DNA from 2 places in the Lysinibacillus sp. C5.1 genome. Region 2 is predicted to be linked to the other one. Evidence: a T-box and tRNA genes for the amino acid it is inferred to sense, from the RefSeq annotation. Region 2 holds a T-box; the other holds one or more tRNA genes.
The links. The T-box of region 2 lies ahead of proS (proline--tRNA ligase). A T-box ahead of a tRNA ligase gene usually reads a tRNA of that ligase, here a tRNA-Pro.

Region 1 (7,501 bases), 1.1 Mb from region 2:
TTACTGCTTGGACGCGCACAACCAACGGCGCGCTTACCCTATCCTACTGCGTCCCCCCATTTCTCAAACGGTGAGGAGGTGGTACAGGAATATCAACCTGTTGTCCATCGCCTACGCCTATCGGCCTCGGCTTAGGTCCCGACTAACCCTGAGCGGACGAGCCTTCCTCAGGAAACCTTAGTCATACGGTGGACGGGATTCTCACCCGTCTTTCGCTACTCATACCGGCATTCTCACTTCTAAGCGCTCCACCAGTCCTTCCGGTCTGACTTCAACGCACTTAGAACGCTCTCCTACCACTGACATCGTAGATGTCAATCCACAGCTTCGGTGAATCGTTTAGCCCCGATACATTTTCGGCGCAGCGTCACTCGACCAGTGAGCTATTACGCACTCTTTAAATGATGGCTGCTTCTAAGCCAACATCCTGGTTGTCTGTGCAACGCCACATCCTTTTCCACTTAACGATTACTTTGGGACCTTAGCTGGTGGTCTGGGCTGTTTCCCTTTTGACTACGGATCTTATCACTCGCAGTCTGACTCCCGTGTATAAATATCTGGCATTCGGAGTTTGTCTGAATTCGGTAAACCGGGATGGCCCCCTAGTCCAAACAGTGCTCTACCTCCAGTATTCTCATCACGAGGCTAGCCCTAAAGCTATTTCGGAGAGAACCAGCTATCTCCAAGTTCGATTGGAATTTCTCCGCTACCCACACCTCATCCCCGCACTTTTCAACGTGCGTGGGTTCGGGCCTCCAGTAAGTGTTACCTCACCTTCACCCTGGACATGGGTAGATCACCTGGTTTCGGGTCTACGACCACGTACTAATTCGCCCTATTCAGACTCGCTTTCGCTGCGGCTCCGCCTTCTAAAGCTTAACCTCGCACGTAATCGTAACTCGCCGGTTCATTCTACAAAAGGCACGCTATCACCCATTAACGGGCTCTAACTACTTGTAGGCACACGGTTTCAGGATCTCTTTCACTCCCCTTCCGGGGTGCTTTTCACCTTTCCCTCACGGTACTGGTTCACTATCGGTCACTAGGTAGTATTTAGCCTTGGGAGATGGTCCTCCCGGATTCCGACGGAATTTCACGTGTTCCGCCGTACTCAGGATCCACTCTGGAGGGAACGAACTTTCGACTACAGGGCTTTTACCTGCTCTGGCGGACCTTTCCAAGTCGCTTCATCTAACTCATTCCTTTGTAACTCCGTATAGAGTGTCCTACAACCCCAAGAGGCAAGCCTCTTGGTTTGGGCTCTTCCCGTTTCGCTCGCCGCTACTCAGGGAATCGATTTTTCTTTCTCTTCCTCCAGGTACTTAGATGTTTCAGTTCCCTGGGTCTGCCTTCAAGACGCTATGTATTCACGTCAAGATACTACGCGATTAAACGTAGTGGGTTCCCCCATTCGGAAATCTCCGGATCAAAGCTCACTTACAGCTCCCCGAAGCATATCGGTGTTAGTGCCGTCCTTCTTCGGCTCCTAGTGCCAAGGCATTCGCCGTGCGCCCTTAATAACTTAACCTATCGGCTTCCAATCCACTGCGCATTTCGTTGTCAGCTTCTCTCGTTCAATCAGTCACGTACGTAAGTACGCTCCTTCATTCACTCGTTCGCTTCCTAGAACTGCTTGTGTCTTGAAACCCTATTTCGTTATTAAGCCTATAAAAAACTTAAAAAAATAAATGTGTTTGTTACAATTTCAATGTCGTTTTATCCAGTTTTCAAAGAACAAATAAAAATTGGTGGAGCCTAGCGGGATCGAACCGCTGACCTCCTGCGTGCAAGGCAGGCGCTCTCCCAGCTGAGCTAAGGCCCCAAGAGGTTATATATGGTGGGCCTAAATGGACTCGAACCATCGACCTCACGCTTATCAGGCGTGCGCTCTAACCAGCTGAGCTATAGGCCCTCTTGGAAGTTTTATAAAGTTAGTTATAAACCTTCAAAACTGAACGCAAAACGTAATCTTACAAACCCAAGGTTTGTATTCCGAAAATATCCTTAGAAAGGAGATGATCCAGCCGCACCTTCCGATACGGCTACCTTGTTACGACTTCACCCCAATCATCTATCCCACCTTCGGCGGCTGGCTCCAAAAGGTTACCTCACCGACTTCGGGTGTTACAAACTCTCGTGGTGTGACGGGCGGTGTGTACAAGGCCCGGGAACGTATTCACCGCGGCATGCTGATCCGCGATTACTAGCGATTCCGGCTTCATGTAGGCGAGTTGCAGCCTACAATCCGAACTGAGAACGACTTTATCGGATTAGCTCCCTCTCGCGAGTTGGCAACCGTTTGTATCGTCCATTGTAGCACGTGTGTAGCCCAGGTCATAAGGGGCATGATGATTTGACGTCATCCCCACCTTCCTCCGGTTTGTCACCGGCAGTCACCTTAGAGTGCCCAACTAAATGATGGCAACTAAGATCAAGGGTTGCGCTCGTTGCGGGACTTAACCCAACATCTCACGACACGAGCTGACGACAACCATGCACCACCTGTCACCGTTGTCCCCGAAGGGAAAACCATATCTCTACAGTGGTCAACGGGATGTCAAGACCTGGTAAGGTTCTTCGCGTTGCTTCGAATTAAACCACATGCTCCACCGCTTGTGCGGGCCCCCGTCAATTCCTTTGAGTTTCAGTCTTGCGACCGTACTCCCCAGGCGGAGTGCTTAATGCGTTAGCTGCAGCACTAAGGGGCGGAAACCCCCTAACACTTAGCACTCATCGTTTACGGCGTGGACTACCAGGGTATCTAATCCTGTTTGCTCCCCACGCTTTCGCGCCTCAGTGTCAGTTACAGACCAGATAGTCGCCTTCGCCACTGGTGTTCCTCCAAATCTCTACGCATTTCACCGCTACACTTGGAATTCCACTATCCTCTTCTGCACTCAAGTCTCCCAGTTTCCAATGACCCTCCACGGTTGAGCCATGGGCTTTCACATCAGACTTAAGAAACCACCTGCGCGCGCTTTACGCCCAATAATTCCGGACAACGCTTGCCACCTACGTATTACCGCGGCTGCTGGCACGTAGTTAGCCGTGGCTTTCTAATAAGGTACCGTCAAGGTACAGCCAGTTACTACTGTACTTGTTCTTCCCTTACAACAGAGTTTTACGAACCGAAATCCTTCTTCACTCACGCGGCGTTGCTCCATCAGGCTTTCGCCCATTGTGGAAGATTCCCTACTGCTGCCTCCCGTAGGAGTCTGGGCCGTGTCTCAGTCCCAGTGTGGCCGATCACCCTCTCAGGTCGGCTACGCATCGTTGCCTTGGTGAGCCGTTACCTCACCAACTAGCTAATGCGCCGCGGGCCCATCCTATAGCGACAGCCGAAACCGTCTTTCAGTATTGTCCCATGAGGGACGATAGATTATTCGGTATTAGCCCCGGTTTCCCGGAGTTATCCCAAACTATAGGGTAGGTTGCCCACGTGTTACTCACCCGTCCGCCGCTAACGTCAAAGGAGCAAGCTCCTTCTCTGTTCGCTCGACTTGCATGTATTAGGCACGCCGCCAGCGTTCGTCCTGAGCCAGGATCAAACTCTCCATAAAAGAAATTTGATTAGCTCAAATTGTTTTGCTGGCATCAATTTTGATGTCCAAATTTTTGTTTCGTTCACTAACGAAGTTAGCTAATAAAAACTATATTGATTACGTTTTGCTTGTTCAGTTTTCAAGGTTCATATATAAAAATTGGTGGAGCCTAGCGGGATCGAACCGCTGACCTCCTGCGTGCAAGGCAGGCGCTCTCCCAGCTGAGCTAAGGCCCCATAAAGTATATTTTAGGAAATGGTCGGGAAGACAGGATTCGAACCTGCGACCCCTTGGTCCCAAACCAAGTGCTCTACCAAGCTGAGCTACTTCCCGTTCATTTATTGGCGCGCCCGGCAGGAGTCGAACCCACAACCTTCTGATCCGTAGTCAGACGCTCTATCCAATTGAGCTACGGGCGCTAAATATTAAAAATGGTGCCGAGGGCCGGAATCGAACCGGCACGGTAGTCACCTACCGCAGGATTTTAAGTCCTGTGCGTCTGCCAGTTCCGCCACCCCGGCACATTTGGAGCGGAAGACGAGGTTCGAACTCGCGACCCCCACCTTGGCAAGGTGGTGTTCTACCACTGAACTACTTCCGCATGTGCATAAGATTATTTATCCTGGCAATTATAAATTTGAAATATAGATGATGCGGGTGAAGGGAGTCGAACCCCCACGCCTCGCGGCGCTAGATCCTAAGTCTAGTGCGTCTGCCAATTCCGCCACACCCGCATATTATTGTTGGCAATTAAAATGGTGAGCCATGAAGGACTCGAACCTTCGACCCTCTGATTAAAAGTCAGATGCTCTACCAACTGAGCTAATGGCTCAAAAAATGGTGCCGGCTATAGGAATCGAACCCACGACCTACTGATTACAAGTCAGTTGCTCTACCTGCTGAGCTAAACCGGCATATGGTGGAGGATGACGGGCTCGAACCGCCGACCCTCTGCTTGTAAGGCAGATGCTCTCCCAGCTGAGCTAATCCTCCTGGGTATTATGCCTAGCGACGTCCTACTCTCACAGGGGGAAGCCCCCAACTACCATCGGCGCTAAAGAGCTTAACTTCCGTGTTCGGTATGGGAACGGGTGTGACCTCTTTGCCATCATCACTAGACTATTTAAAAGACAAGATTCATTATAACATAAATTATTATAATTACAAGCTTTTTTTTAAAACTTGCTTGTTCTTTCAAAACTGGATAAACGGTTCATTGAATGTTTCAAACTTTTTTTTGGTTAAGTCCTCGATCGATTAGTATTCGTCAGCTCCATGTGTCACCACACTTCCACCTCGAACCTATCTACCTCATCGTCTTTGAGGGATCTTACTTACTTGCGTAATGGGAAATCTCATCTTGAGGGGGGCTTCATGCTTAGATGCTTTCAGCACTTATCCCGTCCACACATAGCTACCCAGCGATGCCTTTGGCAAGACAACTGGTACACCAGCGGTGTGTCCATCCCGGTCCTCTCGTACTAAGGACAGCTCCTCTCAAATTTCCTACGCCCACGACGGATAGGGACCGAACTGTCTCACGACGTTCTGAACCCAGCTCGCGTACCGCTTTAATGGGCGAACAGCCCAACCCTTGGGACCGACTACAGCCCCAGGATGCGATGAGCCGACATCGAGGTGCCAAACCTCCCCGTCGATGTGGACTCTTGGGGGAGATAAGCCTGTTATCCCCGGGGTAGCTTTTATCCGTTGAGCGATGGCCCTTCCATGCGGAACCACCGGATCACTAAGCCCGTCTTTCGACCCTGCTCGACTTGTAGGTCTCGCAGTCAAGCTCCCTTGTGCCTTTACACTCTACGAATGATTTCCAACCATTCTGAGGGAACCTTTGGGCGCCTCCGTTACCTTTTAGGAGGCGACCGCCCCAGTCAAACTGTCCGCCTGACACTGTCTCCTGCCCCGCTAAGGGGCATGGGTTAGAATTTCAATACAACCAGGGTAGTATCCCACCGACGCCTCCTTCGAAGCTGGCGCTCCGAGATCTCTGGCTCCTACCTATCCTGTACAAGTTGTACCAAAATTCAATATCAGGCTACAGTAAAGCTCCACGGGGTCTTTCCGTCCTGTCGCGGGTAACCTGCATCTTCACAGGTACTATAATTTCACCGAGTCTCTCGTTGAGACAGTGCCCAGATCGTTACGCCTTTCGTGCGGGTCGGAACTTACCCGACAAGGAATTTCGCTACCTTAGGACCGTTATAGTTACGGCCGCCGTTTACTGGGGCTTCAATTCGCAGCTTCGCTTGCGCTAACCACTCCTCTTAACCTTCCAGCACCGGGCAGGCGTCAGCCCCTATACGTCACCTTACGGTTTTGCAGAGACCTGTGTTTTTGCTAAACAGTCGCCTGGGCCTATTCACTGCGGCTCTCATGCGCTTGCACGCTCAAGAGCACCCCTTCTCCCGAAGTTACGGGGTCATTTTGCCGAGTTCCTTAACGAGAGTTCTCTCGCACACCTTAGGATTCTCTCCTCGACTACCTGTGTCGGTTTGCGGTACGGGCACCTCTCACCTCGATAGAGGCTTTTCTTGGCAGTGTGAAATCAGGAACTTCGTCCATACGGACTCGCCATCACAGCTCAACGTTACAGTGTGCGGATTTGCCTACACACACGCCTTACTGCTTGGACGCGCACAACCAACGGCGCGCTTACCCTATCCTACTGCGTCCCCCCATTTCTCAAACGGTGAGGAGGTGGTACAGGAATATCAACCTGTTGTCCATCGCCTACGCCTATCGGCCTCGGCTTAGGTCCCGACTAACCCTGAGCGGACGAGCCTTCCTCAGGAAACCTTAGTCATACGGTGGACGGGATTCTCACCCGTCTTTCGCTACTCATACCGGCATTCTCACTTCTAAGCGCTCCACCAGTCCTTCCGGTCTGACTTCAACGCACTTAGAACGCTCTCCTACCACTGACATCGTAGATGTCAATCCACAGCTTCGGTGAATCGTTTAGCCCCGATACATTTTCGGCGCAGCGTCACTCGACCAGTGAGCTATTACGCACTCTTTAAATGATGGCTGCTTCTAAGCCAACATCCTGGTTGTCTGTGCAACGCCACATCCTTTTCCACTTAACGATTACTTTGGGACCTTAGCTGGTGGTCTGGGCTGTTTCCCTTTTGACTACGGATCTTATCACTCGCAGTCTGACTCCCGTGTATAAATATCTGGCATTCGGAGTTTGTCTGAATTCGGTAAACCGGGATGGCCCCCTAGTCCAAACAGTGCTCTACCTCCAGTATTCTCATCACGAGGCTAGCCCTAAAGCTATTTCGGAGAGAACCAGCTATCTCCAAGTTCGATTGGAATTTCTCCGCTACCCACACCTCATCCCCGCACTTTTCAACGTGCGTGGGTTCGGGCCTCCAGTAAGTGTTACCTCACCTTCACCCTGGACATGGGTAGATCACCTGGTTTCGGGTCTACGACCACGTACTAATTCGCCCTATTCAGACTCGCTTTCGCTGCGGCTCCGCCTTCTAAAGCTTAACCTCGCACGTAATCGTAACTCGCCGGTTCATTCTACAAAAGGCACGCTATCACCCATTAACGGGCTCTAACTACTTGTAGGCACACGGTTTCAGGATCTCTTTCACTCCCCTTCCGGGGTGCTTTTCACCTTTCCCTCACGGTACTGGTTCACTATCGGTCACTAGGTAGTATTTAGCCTTGGGAGATGGTCCTCCCGGATTCCGACGGAATTTCACGTGTTCCGCCGTACTCAGGATCCACTCTGGAGGGAACGAACTTTCGACTACAGGGCTTTTACCTGCTCTGGCGGACCTTTCCAAGTCGCTTCATCTAACTCATTCCTTTGTAACTCCGTATAGAGTGTCCTACAACCCCAAGAGGCAAGCCTCTTGGTTTGGGCTCTTCCCGTTTCGCTCGCCGCTACTCAGGGAATCGATTTTTCTTTCTCTTCCTCCAGGTAC
Region 2 (7,501 bases):
TCTTCGATATCATCAACAATATCTGTAAAAAGAATCCAAAGTTCTAAAAGATTAAAAACTTCTTGGATAGATTTTGTTAATATACCGCCATTCAATTGAAAATGTAATTTACTTAAATCACTAAAATCACCACCTTCATGTTGATCTAACAAGTAGGTTAAACAACGGCTAAACTCATCCGATAGTTGATAATTACTGACAATTCGCCTTAATGATTGTTTTATTTCTTCCATCATTCACCTTACCAATTATTTATTTTAATTGCGATTTGGCTTTGAGCTACTTCTAACAATCAAAATGAATAGTTAACAATGCAGATATTCTTGGTGTTTGACTTCGGGTATTTCAAGTAAATATTACTTCCACCTTCAAATAACAAAGAAGTTGTGCTTCCTAGAATGAACAAAAGGCAGCGCACATATTGCTAAGAATTCATTACATTAAACATACTTAATTTTGACTGTTATGTATCACCACTTTCAAACGGCATCAGAGGCATAAATAATAAAGGTGATTTCGCTCTTTTGCATGAATGGAAAAGCCCATCTATTTACAATCTGTTGAAGAGCTAATCAATTAAATTTGTCATCTACGACTCATGATAGTTATCCTTTTTTCCAATCATTAACTATTATACCTAAAATACTAAAATTGTAAATATATTCATAAATATTAATACCTATTAACAATATAATGCATTAATTTACATAATTCCGCAACTATAGTTTCATAAATTTTATTAGTACAAATATAGCAAGAAAGAATTTAAGTAACTCACTATAAATGCTGTATTTCACAAAGGATACGCTCTATTGCAGGTAAAAATAAATTAAAGGAATGTTACACAGTGTAAAGAAGTTTTCAATAGGTGACTGCATTTATTGTTTCTATATGAGGGACAGCCTCAAAATCAGCTATAAACATCAAGACGAGAAAGGCAATATCGCCGGATTTTTTTAGTTTTGGGAAGAAGCTATTCTGGAGACTATAAATACAAGAATTAAAATATTAGTAGAAGATACATTTCAAAGAGGAGGAAATCATAAGGAAATACTATAAATCTAAGCACAATTCAGTTAGAAGGGCATCAAGAGTGGATTCCACTTCTTGATGCCTTTTGTCCATACTCTGAGCATGTTACCATGCTTTCTACCATACAAAGTAAGATTTAGTAAGCGCGGGCAAACCAAACTGTATGTTGTGCTTCTTTCCCACAATGAATGCAAGTATGCTTTGTAACTGGTGGGTTAAATGGTATATTACGAGTTGTAAATTTTGTTTCTTCTTTTACCTTTTCTTCACACGCATCATCTCCACACCAACCCGCTAAAATCCAACCTGGGATTGTTTCATTTTGTTCAGATTTAGCTAAATGCTGTTTTAACTGTTCCATTGAATCGATATGGGTATGCGAGTTGTTTGCACGGAAAGCTTTTGCTTTTTCAAATAGTCGCGTTTGCATCGTTTCAAGTTCTGTTTCTATGCTTTCAACAATTGTGTCTAAAGAAACAGTTACTTTTTCTTCTTCATCACGGGCTTTCATTAAGCTTTGCTGATTTTCTAAATCACGTGGCCCCAATTCAATACGCACAGGTACACCTTTTAGCTCCCATTCATTAAACTTATAACCAGGTGATTGGTCTGAATCATCAAGACGCACACGAATGCCCTTTGCTTTTAACGTTGCAAAAATTTCATCTAATTTCTCGATAATCTTAGTGTTCTTTTTCCACGGACCAACTGGGATTAACACAACTTGCGTTGGAGCGATTCTTGGCGGTAAAACAAGACCTTGTTCATCACCATGCACCATAATAACAGAACCGATTAAACGGGTAGACGTACCCCATGATGTTGTATGCACATGGACATGTTTATTTTCTTTATTTAAATATTTGATATCAAAAGCTTCGGCAAATTTCGTACCTAAATAATGAGATGTCCCTGCTTGTACGGCCTTGCCATCCTTCATCATCGCTTCAATCGAAAATGTATCAACTGCTCCGGCAAAACGTTCTGATGGCGTTTTTTGCCCATCATAGACAGGAATGGCTAACAGTCCTTCGACAACTTCTTTATAAATAGCTAACATTTGCATTGTTTCTTTGCGTGCATCTTCTTCATCGACATGCGCCGTATGACCTTCTTGCCATAAAAATTCTGAAGTACGGATAAACGGTAGCGTTTTCTTTTCCCAACGGAATACATTGGCCCATTGATTGATTAAAACAGGAAGGTCTCGATAACTTTTAATCCAATTAGAATACAAATGTCCAATCATTGTTTCCGAAGTTGGGCGCAGCGCTAAACGCTCTTCTAATTGTTCACCTGCCGCTTCGGTCACCCAAGGAAGCTCTGGTGAAAATCCTTCAATATGATCCTTTTCCTTTTGGAAAAAAGATTCTGGAATGAGCATTGGGAAGTAGGCATTGCGGTGCCCTGTTTCCTTAAAACGCTTATCCATCTCCGCTTGAATATGCTCCCACAGTTCATAGCCGTCTGGTTTAAAGGCAATACAACCACGAACCGGCGTATAATCCATTAAATCCGCCTTTTGTATCGTTTCCACATACCATTTTGAAAAATCATTTGTTTTTTGAGACATCTTCTTTTCCTCCTATTTTGAAAAATCTATTTTGCTTCGGCAAAATTGCATCTGATTTTTTTCGAGCCTGCTCAAATAGCTCCTTTTAAAATCTGTGATACCCACAGGGGCATTTAACTTAATTTGGCATGCATCCATATATTTCGTCTTCATCGCCTAGCTAATGCTAAATCAAGTTCATAAAAAAAGCATAAAGCATCCTAATAAAGGACGTCTTTACGCTAGTTGACGTGGTACCACCTTAGTTCGGCATAATATGCATATTACGCCCTCTAAACGTTTGTAACGAAACGACTCGGTTAGTTGTTAACTGACATCTCCGTGGTAGGGTTCAATAAGAAGGGGTGCTATAGCTCTCAGCCTAGGCTATATTTTCTGTTTCACAATTCTTATTTACTTAGTCACATCATCGATTGTATATGTATACATTAATATACCAATTTGCTAAATGTAATTCAATCATTACGATAGGTAATTGAATGATAAAATATAGTTAGTAATACTACGCTAGCTCTTGTATCATCCTACCCAAGTTCTCCTATTTTTAATAAATGCTTTACTAAAATAAATACCAACATTAAAACATTTTGATGTTTTCATTAAATCAAGTAGAATGAGTTTGAAACACTTATATGAAAGGTGATTATATGCAACGTCAACTAACAGAAAAATTATGGCGTGAAGAAAAATATCGCGTCATGTTCCATAGCCAAAAGCATTACAATCAACTCCGTCTGGCAATGCGCGACATGATGAGCCATGAGCAAATTAAACAATTAATCGAAGTTGCATTACAACAAACGCCAACTGAAGGCAGCATGCGCAATGCCTGTCAGCATATGTGGGGGTATTTCCGTAAAGTAGCCTCAATAGAAGAAAAACGAACATACGAGCAATTGCTTCTTACTTATCAAATACCAGCGCTTCTTTGTTTTTTACAACAATTAGCCATTCAATATAACGTTACTTATTTACGTGAAAGTACTATTTTACAAATACAGTAGAAGTAGTTATTGCCTTTATGCAAGTCTACAAATCAACACCCCTCTTACTATCAAGCTCTTAGGAGAATCTATATGAACACCAATAAGGACAACAATGACGTTATCTTTCTTACTAATCCAACAGAACGTATAATGCATCCATTTTATAATAAACAAATCGTCTTTACAGGGGCTCTTTCCACGATGACACGCGCAGAAGCTGCAAAAAAAGCACGAGCTTGTGGCGGTTTAATGCAAGGGGCAGTCACTAAGGACACCGCTTTTGTTATTCTCGGTCATAACCGACGAGGCAAAAGCACGAAACATTTAAAAGCAGAGCAACTCATCCAACTTGGACACGACATTCAAATTATTGCTGAAGATGATTTTATTTGGCTTATTTCCATGCAAAAAGAGTATATACCATCTTCTTTACAATAACTGCTACTTTGAACTAGCGAACTGCCACAAGCTTGACTATGAACAACGTATAGACGGAACAAATGTAATCTCCTACATAAAAACACGTTGACCAGCTGCGCATCACCGCATCCAATCAACGTGTATTTTAATGTGATTATTTACTATTTTTGCACTACTGGTGCAGGATAGTCAAAGCCCTTTGTATCCACTTCGACTTTTTTCATGATTTGATCTTCTAATGGCTTATCTGTGGCATCACGTTCCACAGCAACGATTTCATCTACCGTTTCCATTCCTTCAATCACTTTGCCAAATGCAGCATATTGTTTATCAAGATGTGACGCTTCTTCTGTCATAATAAAAAATTGAGAGCCCGCAGAATTTAGGTCGTCGTTTGTCCGTGCCATTGAAATGACACCGCGTTCATGTTTTAAATTATTTTCAAAGCCATTCTCAGTAAACTCACCTTTAATCGAATAATCGGGACCACCTGATCCATTTCCTGAAGGATCGCCCCCTTGAATCATAAAGCCAGGAATTACACGATGAAAAATAAGTCCATCATAAAATCCTTTGTTTACTAAGGAAATAAAGTTTGCCACTGTATTCGGCGCTACTTTAGGTTCTAGTTCAACCACAATTTTTTTATCATCGTTCATTGTAATCGTCACAATTGGATTTTCTTTCACAGCCGATGCATAATCTACTTTTTCTTCCGCTGTCTTCTCCTCTTTTGACGTCCCACAACCCGTCACAATAAAAACTACTGCCATTAGGCTAAAAACAACATACAATACTCTAGATTGTGCCAATAGTCTTTCCACTCCCTATATCAGTTTATTAAAGTATATAACTATGAGATTATTCATCACAACTTTAAACTTACAAATGAATAGTAAAAACAGCGATTTCAGGCGGAACCATAAAACGAGCAGCGATTCTAGACGTGCCAATACCCGTATTGACATAAAGCTGCATGCCATTGTCTTTATTAATCGTATAAAATCCATCATCATATTTTTCAGCCAACGACGTCTTTATAGTTTTCATAAAGGGAATCCTTATTTGCCCTCCATGACTATGTCCAGCTAACAGCAAATTAACAGAAGTATCTTGTAAAAGCTCTGCCATATCTGGCTCATGCATCAGTACAATTTCATAATCATACGTATCATCCATTTGCGATAGCAATAGGTCTATATCCGGCTTTCCAAGTAAACCATCATCCATTCCTCCGATAAATAGCTTTTTATCATTCGTAACGGGAACCGTAACGCCACTATTATTCAATAATGTAAACCCAGCATTCGTTAATAAATCTTCATATATTTTAAAAGCTCCGCCACCATAATCGCGATTTCCCCATACAGCAAATTTTCCAACCGTCGCGTTAAGTTGCGATAAACTATCAGTGACTTCTTGTTTTTTTGGAAACGTAGAAAAATTTTCGAATAAATCCCCTGTAAACACAATCATATCAGGCGAAATTTGATTAATCTTTTCGACTAAACGATTTAATTGATTGACGGTATATGTTTCACTAACTTGAATATCTGATATTTGAACTATTTTAACTGATGCGCCTTTGTCTTCATTTAAATGATACGAATGAACGACGAGCATCTTTGGTTCAATTTTAAAAGCGTATCCTACAAGTAAACCTATTAATACTACGACTAATAAAACGATTTTTACAACTCTTTTAAAGTTCTTCATTCGACTGCGAATGCCCCTTTCAAACTGATAGGTGCGTATTAAGCTCTTTTCACAACTGAAAAGGTACTAAAAAAGAACGTGCACCCAACCGATGCTCGCTCTTTGTTTATGTTGATTTAACTAAATCAGACCTTATGGTAAAACGAATATACGAGTCTACTACCACCACTCCATACTGTAAATCATTTTTATCGAAGATGCCATACATTATTACCGAAAAATTGCTAAAGCTATAGGGTTTTAAAGTATCACTTATGTATAATAGAGGAAAGTCATATTAAGGACGTGGTACAATGCGAATCGAAAGAGTCAGTATTCCTAAATCGGCACAGCCTATAATTAGTACATCTAGTAAAGGCGACCAATCAAAATGGCGTATTGGTGACAAATGGGTAAAACAAAATGCTCGTGGCTATGAGGGTCATGCAGAAGTATTGGCGACTCTTGTACTTAGCTGCTCCTGTTTGCCTATCAACCGCTACGTTCAATACTTTCCTTGTGAAATTGAATTACCTGATGGTGAAATGACTAAAGGATGTTATTCATATGATTTTCGTGGAGATTTACAAGAAGTTACACTCGAACGGTTATTTGAGGCAAATTTCACCTCAACTGATGCTATTACTACGGACAAGACACTATCAACAGCAGAGAAATTTCAGCAACTATCTGCACAAATTGAAAGCTTTACAGGGCGTAACGTACGAAAAGAATTGGCACAATTATTTGCTTTTGATGCACTCATTTTAAATGAAGACCGTCATACAAATAACATCCTTTTTTTGTATGACCCTAAGCATAAATCATGGTCACTCGCCCCTATTTTTGACAATGGGCTAAGCCTATTATCTGATGAAAAAGATTATGCACAAGGTAAACCGATTTCCATTTTAAAACGAAAAGTAAAAGCAAAGCCACTTAATTCATCGTTTGCAAAGCAACTTTCACTTTATGACGGCCCACCGTTTATTAATAAAAAGCTTTTAATGGCACGCCTGGAAGATAATCCTTTAGATTTTGGCCGTGCAAAAACCGTTTTACTATCACAACTGAACGACCCTATATTTCAAAAGTTATGGATAGAAGGTGATAATGATGATTGATTTTATGAAATTTGATGTCATGTGGATGGACGAGGTGATTGCTTCCGTAGATTTAAAGCCAGCTAATGGTGGTACACCTTATGTTGTTAATTATATTGAAGATTTCAATAAGCAGTTTTCACCAAACATGGAAGGGCATATTACCCTCGAAGAATTAGAACGTTGGTTGAAATGGCGGACTTTCCCCCCTACTCGTATGAATGCACAGGAACTTCTTGAAAGTCTAGGTTTACAAGCCTATAATCGCTGGGGCATTGTCCGTAAAACACATGGCGTTATGGCAGATGACGAGATTTGGTTACGCTTTAAAGGTGAAACATTGACACATCGAGATGTCTGTTTACGTAAAGATTTATACTACCCTGATTTGGAAACATAATGGAGAATAGCTATTAATTAAGTATTTGACCAAACTTTGCAATCGCTTTCGAGCAGCCATTTATGCTCGGCTTCAAATATCCGTTCTGTCCATGGGGCATTTTCTGCTATTGCAATAAATATTTTTTTGCAAAAAATATTCTAACCATACAATTTTTAATCCTTGAAACAGCGAATTAAGTGTTGGATTAAAATGATAACCCTCCACTATAACACCAGCGAGATTCTTTTTGATAAACTGGGTGAAAAATTTGAGATGGAGGGATTCTTATGATAGATCCAAACGAAATAAC

Region 1: it encodes a tRNA-Pro, which carries the amino acid that the T-box ahead of proS (proline--tRNA ligase) is inferred to sense. The anticodon was not compared.

The regions. Positions count from the first base shown of each region.
Region 1 covers NZ_CP066226.1:122,107-129,607, reverse strand. The annotation lists rRNA gene I5435_RS00635 (23S ribosomal RNA) at 1-1,528, opposite strand, end outside; tRNA gene I5435_RS00630 (tRNA-Ala) at 1,747-1,822, opposite strand; tRNA gene I5435_RS00625 (tRNA-Ile) at 1,836-1,912, opposite strand; rRNA gene I5435_RS00620 (16S ribosomal RNA) at 2,009-3,560, opposite strand; tRNA gene I5435_RS00615 (tRNA-Ala) at 3,703-3,778, opposite strand; tRNA gene I5435_RS00610 (tRNA-Pro) at 3,799-3,875, opposite strand; tRNA gene I5435_RS00605 (tRNA-Arg) at 3,885-3,961, opposite strand; tRNA gene I5435_RS00600 (tRNA-Leu) at 3,975-4,063, opposite strand; tRNA gene I5435_RS00595 (tRNA-Gly) at 4,069-4,143, opposite strand; tRNA gene I5435_RS00590 (tRNA-Leu) at 4,195-4,276, opposite strand; tRNA gene I5435_RS00585 (tRNA-Lys) at 4,299-4,374, opposite strand; tRNA gene I5435_RS00580 (tRNA-Thr) at 4,381-4,456, opposite strand; tRNA gene I5435_RS00575 (tRNA-Val) at 4,460-4,535, opposite strand; rRNA gene rrf (5S ribosomal RNA) at 4,546-4,661, opposite strand; rRNA gene I5435_RS00565 (23S ribosomal RNA) at 4,780-7,501, opposite strand, start outside.
Region 2 covers NZ_CP066226.1:1,242,510-1,250,010, reverse strand. The annotation lists gene I5435_RS05775 (class 1 isoprenoid biosynthesis enzyme) at 1-236, opposite strand, end outside; gene proS (proline--tRNA ligase) at 1,169-2,605, opposite strand; T-box leader at 2,809-3,024, opposite strand; gene I5435_RS05765 (YbgA family protein) at 3,253-3,609, shown strand; gene I5435_RS05760 (BRCT domain-containing protein) at 3,682-4,029, shown strand; gene I5435_RS05755 (peptidylprolyl isomerase) at 4,173-4,784, opposite strand; gene I5435_RS05750 (metallophosphoesterase) at 4,894-5,727, opposite strand; gene I5435_RS05745 (hypothetical protein) at 6,021-6,830, shown strand; gene I5435_RS05740 (hypothetical protein) at 6,820-7,209, shown strand; gene I5435_RS05735 (HelD family protein) at 7,479-7,501, shown strand, end outside.